Regions from separate parts of the Nocardia grenadensis genome, predicted to be linked through region 2. Evidence: riboswitches for the same ligand, from Rfam matches in the RefSeq annotation. Region 2 holds a riboswitch; the other holds the start of a gene.
What was found. Region 2 has a riboswitch for S-adenosylmethionine ahead of ACQPYS_RS27775 (rhodanese-like domain-containing protein). Riboswitches for the same ligand answer to the same signal wherever they lie in the genome.

Region 1 (5,145 bases), 1.3 Mb from region 2:
GAGCCGGATGGCATTGCCCGTATTACCCGGTATGCGAGGTTCATGGAACATCAATCGGAACACAGCCGACCAGTCAATCAGGTGGGGCGGCGCCGCGGTGATCGAACCGGATGATCGAGCGGTGGCCACAAGGGTGCCGGAGAGGTCGCCGGTGCGGGCGATACCGCCCGTCGCGACGCCCTGACCACAGCCAATGCGATCACCGACGTGATGCGGGGGCCGCGCACGGCACGGATTTCGGCGGCGTACCGTAGGGCCGCCCACTCTGCGGGAATCCGCTTCCGGTGCTCGAATGGGCTGTCCGATTCATTCCGGAGGGAGAAATATGGCCGTGCTGCAGGGCCACGGTAATCCAGCCGACGACGCGAGCGGTGCGCGTGATCCGGGTGCCGGCCCGGAGAAGCTCAGCCGCCAGCTGGCGAACCGACATATCCAGCTGATCGCGATCGGCGGCGCGATCGGCACCGGCCTGTTCATGGGCTCGGGTAAGACGATCTCGCTCGCCGGCCCCTCGGTGATCCTCGTCTACATGGTCATCGGCTTCTTCCTCTTCTTCGTCATGCGGGCGATGGGGGAGCTGCTGCTGTCGAACTCCGGGTACAAGTCGTTCAGCGATTTCGCCGGTGATCTGCTCGGCCCCTGGGCGGGTTTCTTCACCGGCTGGACCTATTGGTTCTGCTGGGTGGTGACCGGAATCGCCGATGTGGTGGCCATCGCCGGCTACGTGTCCTACTGGTGGGCGGATCTGCCGCTGTGGATACCCGCGCTGGTCTGCATCGTCGTCCTGCTGGTCCTCAATCTGCCCACGGTGCGCGCATTCGGTGAGACCGAGTTCTGGTTCGCGCTGATCAAGGTGATCGCCATCGGTGCGCTGATCGTCACCGGCCTGGTAATGGTGATCACCGGATTCACCGGTGACAACGGCAGCACCGCCTCGCTGGCCAACCTGTGGAACGACGGCGGTTTCTTCCCGACCGGACCCATGGGTTTCGTGGCCGGATTCCAGATCGCGGTCTTCGCCTTCGTCGGCATCGAGCTGGTGGGCACCACCGCGGCCGAGGCCAAGGAACCCGAACGCACCCTGCCCCGCGCGATCAACTCGATCCCGGTGCGTGTCCTGCTGTTCTATGTCGGCGCGCTGATCGTGATCTGCGCGGTGACCCCGTGGCGGCAGGTCTCGGCCGATGAGAGCCCGTTCGTGGCGATGTTCGCCCTGGCCGGGCTCGGTATCGCCGCGAGCGTGGTCAACTTCGTGGTGCTGACCAGCGCCACCTCCAGCGCGAACTCGGGGATCTACTCGACCTCGCGGATGGTGTACGGCCTGGCCGGTGACGGCGACGCCCCGGCCCTGTTCGGGAAACTGACCCGGCGCAAGGTCCCGGCCAACGCGCTGCGTTTCTCGTGCGCGTTCCTGCTGATCGGGGTGGTGCTGCTCTACGCGGGACAGTCGATCGTCGAAGCGTTCACCGTGGTCACCACCATCTCATCGCTGTGCTTCATGTTCGTCTGGACGATGATCCTGGTCAGCTACCTGGTCTACCGGAAGCGGCGGCCGCATCTGCACGCCGCGTCGACGTTCAAACTGCCCGGCGGTGTGCCGGCGGTCTGGGCGGTGCTGGCCTTCTTCGTATTCCTGATCTGGGCGCTCACCCAGAAGAGCGACACCCTGCAGGCCCTGCTGGTGACGCCCATCTGGTTCATAGTGCTGGGTGCGGCCTACCTGGTGGTGCGGCGCAGCCCGCACCACGCCGCGCTGCGCGAGCGGCATCGGGAGAAGGTACTCGCCGAAAACGCCGCGCTGCGCTGAGCCGATTTCATGGCGTCGGCTCCGGCGCCGCGGGCCAGGGGCCTCGTGACCCCGGCTCTGCGGCATTCGGAACCGCTCGTGCAGACCTGATCGGCCGGATCTGGAACAATCGCCCCCGTGACCGACGCCGCGAGCCCGACCCACGACGATCCCGGCACCGGCAGCCGATGGGCCGGTTTCCTACGCTGCCATCTCCCGATGGTCGTGGTGGCGGTGGTGGTGCTGATCGCCGTGGTGCTCGTCGCACAGGATCGCTGGCGCCGTGGTGCCTTCTTCTTCGGTGGCGCGACCCTCATCGCGGCCGCGTTCCGGTTGTGCCTGCCGACCGCCCGGGTCGGCCTGCTCGCGGTCCGCGGCAAACCGTTCGACGTGGGCGCGCTGACCCTGCTCGGCGGCGCCGTGGTCTTCCTCGCCGCGACCATCAACACCCTCGGCGTGGGCTGAGCGCACCGGGCGCCGGTGCTCAGCGCCCGGCGCGGGCCAGGTTCATCGTCTGGACCAGCAGTTTGCCGATGGCCGCGGCCTCGGTGAGGAACGCATCGTGGCCGTCCCGCGAGGAGATCACCTCGAAATGCCGGCAGTCGGCCAGTCCGTCGGCCAGTTCCTGCTGGGTGTGCAGCGGGTACAGCCGGTCGGAATCGATACCGCCCACGATGCACGGCACCTCGGCAGCGGCCATCGCCGCCGCGATGCCGCCGCGGCCCCGGCCGATATCGTGCCGGTTCATCGCCTCGCTGAGCAGCACGTAGGTCGCCGGGTCGAAACGCCGGCCCAACTTCTCGGCCTGGTATTCCAGATAGCTCTGCACCGCGTACCGGCCGCCGTCCCAGGGGTCCTCGCCAGCCTGTGGACTGTTGGCGAACCGGCTGTCGAGTTCGACTTCGGTGCGGTAGGTGAGATGCGCGATCCGGCGCGCGACACCCATCCCGGCCATGGGCGCGCGGCCGGTGCCGTGATAGTCGCCGCCCTGCCAGTCCGGGTCGCTGGTGATCGCCGCGATCTGGGTGCTCTGGGTGCCGATCTGGTCGGCGGTGGCGCGCGGCCCCACCGCGAGGACCAATGCGGCGGCCAAGCGCTGCGGCGCGAGCAGCATCCATTCCAGGACGCGCATACCGCCCATCGAACCGCCGATCGCCGCGGCCAGCCGGGGCACACCGAGCAGATCGAACAATTTCAGTTCGGCCGTGACCTGGTCGCGAATGGAGATCCCCGGGAACCGCGACCCCCACGGCGCCCCGTCCGGGGCGAGCGAGGCCGGGCCGGTGCTGCCCTGGCAGCCGCCGAGAACATTCGTCGCGACGACACACCACTCGTCGGTGTCGATCGGGGCCCCCGGGCCGACCATCCCGTTCCACCATCCGGCCTGTGGGTGGTCGTCGTCGGGATCGCCGGAGACGTGCGAGTCACCGGTCAGCGCGTGCTCGATCAGGACGATGTTGTCCAGGTCCGGGGACAGTTCTCCCCAGCGTTGTACGGCCAGCCGGACCTGCGGCAGCCGGGCGCCGTTCTCGAGGGTGAGTTCGCCGATATCGATATATCCGAGGGTGCCGTCGGGCGGCGGTAACTGGGCCACCGGCCGGGCGGTGGTCGATTCGGTGCCCACCTTCACGCGAGGGCTTCCGCTGAACCGGCGAACGGTACCGATGTCCGGAGCGTATGAATCATCGCTGTGGATCCGGCCGAGAGGGTGCGGAGGCCGCCGGACGCGACCGCCGGTCGCCGGCAGGTGGCTCCGGCAGCGGTCCCACCACGAATACTGTGATCGCTCATATCGTGCTCCAGAAAATGGGGGGTTTCTCGTCGAGTCGTGAGAACGCCGCGGTCAACGCGACCAGCACCGGCACAAATCGACGACCTCCTGACGTGCGCTTGCTCCCGGCTCTCGGGAGCCAGGTCATCACCCGGAGCACCCCACCGCAGCAGGAGGGTTGCCGGCCAGCGAGCCGGGGCTTGGCGCTGGCGCTCATGACCTGCCGAATATGGTAGCCGGGTGCCGATACGGATCGAAATCGGCATATGGGTCTACCAGGTAATCTTGTGGCGTGTCTCACCCCTGTGAGATCTCACGACCGGGGCTGGCTGCACCGTGACACCGCCACAAGCAGTACGCTCGTCTTGGTTACACCAGACGTCTCGTGGACAACGCGGGATGTATACGTTGTCTGTTGAACAGCTGGGGTCCGCTCACAAGCGTGTTCGCCTGGCCGTGCAATGAGGGCACCAGTCTTAGGAGGACACGAAGATCCATGTCCAAGATCAAGGTTGAAGGCACCGTCGTTGAACTCGACGGCGACGAGATGACGCGGATCATCTGGCAGTTCATCAAGGACAAGCTGATCCATCCGTACCTCGATGTGAACCTCGAGTATTACGACCTCGGCATCGAATACCGCGACAAAACCGACGACCAGGTCACCATCGACGCCGCCAATGCCATCAAACAGCACGGTGTCGGCGTCAAATGCGCGACGATCACCCCCGACGAGGCCAGGGTCGAGGAATTCGGCCTCAAGAAGATGTGGCGGTCGCCCAACGGCACCATCCGCAACATTCTCGGCGGCACCATCTTCCGCGCGCCGATCATCATCTCCAACGTCCCGCGCCTGGTACCGGGCTGGACCAAGCCGATCATCATCGGCCGTCACGCCTTCGGCGACCAGTACCGCGCCACCGACTTCAAGGTCTTCCAGTCCGGCACCGTCACCCTCACCTTCACCCCCGAGGACGGCAGCGAGCCCATCGTGCACGAGGTCGTGCAGATGCCGGAGGACGGCGGCGTCGTGATGGGTATGTACAACTTCAAGAAGTCCATCGAGGACTTCGCGCGTGCCTCGTTCAACTACGGGCTGCAGCAGAACTACCCCGTCTACATGTCGACGAAGAACACCATCCTCAAGGCCTACGACGGCATGTTCAAGGACACCTTCGAGGCGGTCTTCGAAGCCGAGTTCAAGAGCCAGTTCGAGGCGGCCGGCCTCACCTACGAGCACCGGTTGATCGACGATATGGTCGCCTCCTCCATGAAGTGGGAGGGCGGCTACGTCTGGGCTTGCAAGAACTACGACGGCGACGTCCAGTCCGATACGGTCGCGCAGGGCTTCGGCTCGCTCGGCCTGATGACCTCGGTGCTGCTGACCCCGGACGGCCGGACCTGTGAGGCCGAGGCCGCGCACGGCACGGTCACCCGGCACTACCGCCAGCATCAGCAGGGCAAACCGACCTCGACCAATCCCATCGCGTCGATCTTCGCCTGGACCCGCGGCCTCGAGCACCGGGGCAAGCTGGACAACACCCCCGAGGTCATCGGTTTCGCCCAGACCCTCGAGGATGTGGTCATC
Region 2 (5,145 bases):
TCGTCCCGTCGTGCGCCGAGAGCCGATCGTCGCGCGGCGGCACGAACAGCGGCAGGGTGGGAGTGGGGTCCTCGGTGGTGCGGTCGATCGCGGGCAGTCCGTAGAACGCGCGGGCATTGTCCTCCAGCACCGCGTTCATATCGGTACCGACCACATCGCAGATCAGCTCCACATCCGATTCCCGGAACGGCCGGCCCGCGCGGGTGCCGGGCAGATCGCTGCCGAACATCAGCGCCGCCGGATCGACCGCGTGGATCCGGCGCAGCGCCGTCGCGACATCCATATCGACCCGCCCGAAACCGGTCGCCTTCACTCGCGCACCCCGGTCGACCAGGTCCAGCAGATAGGACAGACCCTCCTCGGACATTCCGAGATGGTCGATGGACACCTTCGGCAGTTTCAGGATCACCGGTTGTAGCGAGGCCAGCATCTGGCCGTCGACATAGATCTCCACATGCCAGCCCGCCAACTCGTAGGCGCGTAGGGCCTGCCGGGTCATACTGGCGATATCCGCGGCCGCGCGTTTGAGGTTGAACCGGACCGCGCGCACGCCGGCCTCGTGCAGGTCGAGGATCTCGGCGTCGGAGGCGTCGGGGTCCAGCCGGGTCACCCCGACCCAGCCGGGACCGAGTTCGGACAGAGCAGCGCGCAGATAGCTCTGATCGTTGCTCTGGAACGAAGCGCTCACCACCGCGCCGCCGGAAGGCCGGAACCGGGACATCCGCCGTCGATAGTCGGCGACGGTGTAGGGCTCCGGTAGGTAGCCTTCGTTCTCGATCAGCGGAAAACGCGGATCGATGATGTGCACATGGGCGTCGAACACTGCTACAGCATGCCTGATAGATCGGGGCGTCCGCTGCTCTCGACCACGGATCGCCGAGCAGCGGACGATAGGTCAGACCTTGTGGGGTTCGCTCGCGCGCAACATATCTTCACGCTCCACGACCTTGACCCGCTCACGGCCCTCGGGCTCACCGAGGGACCGCTCGTGCGCGTCGAGCCGGTACCAGCCGGCCCAAGTGGTGAACGGGATGCCCCGGCCCTCCAGGAATTCCAGCACGGCCTCGGGCTCCGGGCTCTCGGCCGGCACGAAATCCGTGCTGTCGTCCACCAGGCAGGCGACGGTCTCATTGGCGTCACCCTTGGTGTGGCCGATGAGCCCGACCGGACCGCGCTTGATCCAGCCGGTCACATAGGTGCCGGGCAGGTAGCGGGTGGCGCCGTCGGCGTTCTCGTCGACCAGGACCCGGCCGGCCTCGTTCGGGATCACCCCGGCCTGATCGTCGAAGGGCAGCTCGGAGATGTTCTGCGACAGGTAACCGACAGCCCGGTAGACGGCCTGTACATCCCATTGCTTGAAGGTGCCGGTGCCCTTCACATTGCCGGTGCCGTCGAGCTGGGTGCGTTCGGTACGCAGACCCACGACCTTGCCGTCCTCACCCAGGATCTCCGAAGGCGATTCGAAGAAGTGCAGGAACAGCTTGTGCGGGCGATCGCCCTGGTCGCGGATGGCCCACTGCTCGAGGGTGTTGGCCACCATATCGACCTGCTTCGAATGCCGCCGCGCGGCTTCCGAACCCTCGTCGTAGTCGATGTCCTCCGGATCGACGATCACCTCGATCGTCGGGGAATGGTCGAGCTCGCGCAGCTCCAGCGGAGTGAACTTGGCCTGCGCCGGACCGCGACGGCCGAATACGTGCACCTCGACGGCCTTGTTGTTCTTCAGGCCCGTGTACACGTTCGGCGGGATCTCGGTCGGCAGCAGTTCGTCACCGGTCTTGGCCAGCACCCGCGCCACATCCAGGGCGACATTGCCGACACCGAGTACCGCGACCTTCTCCGCTTCCAGCGGCCAGGTGCGCGGCACGTCCGGATGCCCGTCGTACCAGGACACGAAATCGGCCGCGCCGTAGGAGCCGTCCAGGTCGATACCCGGAATCGGCAGCGCCCGGTCGGCGTTGGCGCCGGTGGAGAAGATCACCGCGTCGTAGAAACGACGCAGATCCGACAGCGTGATATCGGTGCCGTAATCGATATTGCCGAGCAGGCGTACCTGCTCCTTGTCCAGCACCTTGTGCAGGGCGGTGACGATGCCCTTGATCCGCGGGTGGTCCGGGGCCACGCCGTAGCGGATCAGTCCGAACGGGGCGGGCATCCGCTCGAACAGATCGATCGAGACGTCCGCATCGGATTTCATCAACGCGTCGGCGGCATAGATACCGGCCGGCCCGGCTCCGACGATCGCGATCCGAAGCGGGCGGTTCGCTTCCTTCTGCTCGGTCATCTGTTACGCGCACCCTTATCGGTCGAAAGAATCACTGGCGTTGTTGTTAGCTTAGGCTAACTTGACGCGCGGCTCGTATGCACCTACTTCGCGTCGTCCGTGGGTGGCTGTTCACCGTTGGTCGTCCCACGTCTTCGCGGGTAGCGCTGTGCTGCGGTACCCGCCGCACCCGCGATTCTATCGGGGTGCGGGCACGGTGCGATCCGGGGACCAGGGATGATCGTCGGTATGAGCGATCCCGGAGCGGCCGACGAGCAGCCGGCCACCGAATCGGGCGACGACGAGCGACCGCGCTCGATCACCCCGTTCGTCGTGGCCGCGGCGGTCGCGGCCCTGGTCCTGGTCGGTGTACTCATCGCCGGCCTGGTGGCGCCCGCTGAGAAAAATGTCACAGATTCCGACCGGATAGCGGGAGCGGTCCGGGAGTTCGCCGATGTGAGCAACCGCTACGGGCCCGAACCGCCCCGCCAAGCGGTGTGTCCCGGGTTCGTGCCCGCCCGCTCCCCGCTGGCCGGACAGCTGAAACCCGGCGAAACCGGGAAAGATATCGAGATCACGAGATTCGGCCCCGTCCATATCACCGGCGACACCGCGAATATCGAAGTGACCAGCCGTGTGGAAGGCGAGGAACGGACCGCGACCTGGTGGCTGTTCCAGTCCGACGGCGACTGGAAGGTGTGCAACCAACCGGCCGGCTGAGCTCGCCGAAGGCGTCAACCGACGTTTGACACGGCCCGACTGCGCCGGGCAATCTTTTCGATTGGGTCATGAGTACCAGTGCCAAGCCCCGGCTCGCTGGTCGGCAACCCTCCTCCGCGGTGGGGTGCTCCGGGTGACGACCTGGCGCGCATCGATCGGATGCGGCAAGTGCGGTTTCGCAGGAGGTGCCACGTATGAATTACGCAGGGGATATCGGCCCGCAGCAGGCATGGGACCTGCTGACCGGGAATCCGGACGCAGTCCTGGTGGATGTGCGGACCGAAGCCGAATGGAAATTCGTCGGAGTACCCGACACCAGCTCTATCGCCAAGCCGACACTGCTGGTCGAGTGGGTCGACGGCACCGGCACCCGCAATACCGAATTCCTGGACCAGCTGCGCGGCGCCCTGTCCGACCGCCCCGCGGACGCGCCCGTGCTCTTCCTGTGTCGCTCCGGGCAGCGTTCGGCGCACGCGGCCGACGCCGCGACCGCCGCGGGTATCGCACCCTCCTACAACATCAGCGACGGTTTCGAGGGTCCGCTGGACGAACTCGGGCATCGCGGCGGCGCCGGCTGGCGGGCCCACGGACTGCCCTGGCGGCAGTCGTGATCGGCGGCGGTTCGTTCGAACGGCCGTTACCCGAAGGCGTCGGTCCGGCGACACTGGGTGTGCGCGGCGGTCTGAGCCGTTCGGGATTCGACGAGACCTCCGAGGCCCTGTACCTGAACTCGGGGTTCGTCTACGCCAGTGCCGAAGCGGCCGAGGCCGCGTTCACCGGGGACAACCCGCACTACGTGTACTCCCGCTACGGCAACCCGACGGTGACCACCTTTCAGGAACGGATGCGCCTGCTCGACGGCGCCGAAGCCTGTTTCGCCACCGCCAGCGGTATGGCCGCCGTTTTCGTCGCCCTCGGTGCGCTGTTGAAGGCGGGCGACCGGCTGGTGGCCGCGCGCAGCCTGTTCGGCTCCTGCTTCGTGGTGTGCAACGAGATCCTGCCCCGCTGGGGTGTCGAAACGGTATTCGTCGACGGCGAAGACCTCGACCAGTGGGAAGCGGCGCTGTCCGAACCCACCGCCGCGGTGTTCTTCGAGACTCCGGCCAACCCGATGCAGACCCTGGTCGACGTGCGCAAGGTCTGCGAGCTCGCGCATGCCGCGGGCGCGCAGGTGGTCCTGGACAATGTGTTCGCCACCCCGCTGCTACAGCGCGGCTTCGGACTCGGCGCCGACGTGGTGGTCTACTCGGGCACCAAACACATCGACGGACAGGGCCGGGTACTCGGCGGCGCGATCCTCGGCACCGCCGAGTACATCGAAGGCCCGGTCAAGACGCTCATGCGCCACACCGGACCCGCCCTGAGCCCGTTCAACGCCTGGACGCTGCTCAAGGGTCTGGAAACCATGCCGCTGCGGGTCCGTCGGTCCACCGATTCGGCGCTGCGGATCGCGCGCTACCTCGAGGAGCATCCCGCCGTGAGCTGGGTCCGGTATCCGTTCCTGGAATCGCATCCGCAGTACGAGCTGGCGGCCGCGCAGATGAGCGGCGGCGGCACCGTGGTGACCTTCGAACTCGCGGCCACCGCGGATCTCGCGAAGAAGCGGGCCTTCGAGGTGCTGAACAAGCTGCGGATCATCGATATCTCCAACAACCTGGGCGACGCGAAAAGCTTGATCACCCATCCGGCGACCACCACCCACCGGGCCATGGGTTCCGAAGGCCGCGCGAGCATCGGCCTCTCGGACGGGGTCGTCCGGGTCTCGATCGGCCTGGAGGACATCGAAGATCTCCTGGGCGACCTGGACCAGGCACTGAGCTGATCGCTTCGAGGTAGTGGATCGCCGGTAGGTGCACCCTGACCGGCGGTCAGGGCTCCAGCCCCACCCACCTCGTGCCCGACCGCCTTTGCGATCGGCCGCACCCGCTCGGCGCCGAGTTCAGCGAGGCTCATAAAGGGTCGAGGCCCGTCCCACCGTTCAGGCCTCGAAGCGCATGCGCGAAGCGCGAGTCCCGAGGCCTGAACGGTGGGACCAAGGGGGCCTCGACCCCGCGCCGCCGGAGGCGGCGCCAAAGACACAGCACCTTCACGAACAAGCCCGCATCTCGACCTTCAGGGCTCACCCTCGACCAGGCCCCGTCCACGGACGCCGCCCCGCCCGC

Region 1: another riboswitch for S-adenosylmethionine. It lies ahead of metX (homoserine O-acetyltransferase MetX); the one in region 2 lies ahead of ACQPYS_RS27775 (rhodanese-like domain-containing protein).

The regions. Positions count from the first base shown of each region.
Region 1 is NZ_CP192054.1:919,883-925,027, forward strand. It holds gene ACQPYS_RS04010 (tRNA (cytidine(34)-2'-O)-methyltransferase) at 1-63, opposite strand, end outside; gene cycA (D-serine/D-alanine/glycine transporter) at 326-1,807, shown strand; gene ACQPYS_RS04020 (DUF3017 domain-containing protein) at 2,006-2,251, shown strand; gene metX (homoserine O-acetyltransferase MetX) at 2,271-3,416, opposite strand; SAM riboswitch class IV at 3,668-3,778, opposite strand; gene ACQPYS_RS04030 (NADP-dependent isocitrate dehydrogenase) at 4,054-5,145, shown strand, end outside.
Region 2 is NZ_CP192054.1:6,066,139-6,071,283, forward strand. It holds gene ACQPYS_RS27760 (amidohydrolase family protein) at 1-823, opposite strand, end outside; gene ACQPYS_RS27765 (FAD-dependent oxidoreductase) at 896-2,284, opposite strand; gene ACQPYS_RS27770 (Rv0361 family membrane protein) at 2,513-2,983, shown strand; SAM riboswitch class IV at 3,048-3,160, shown strand; gene ACQPYS_RS27775 (rhodanese-like domain-containing protein) at 3,178-3,594, shown strand; gene ACQPYS_RS27780 (O-succinylhomoserine sulfhydrylase) at 3,591-4,805, shown strand.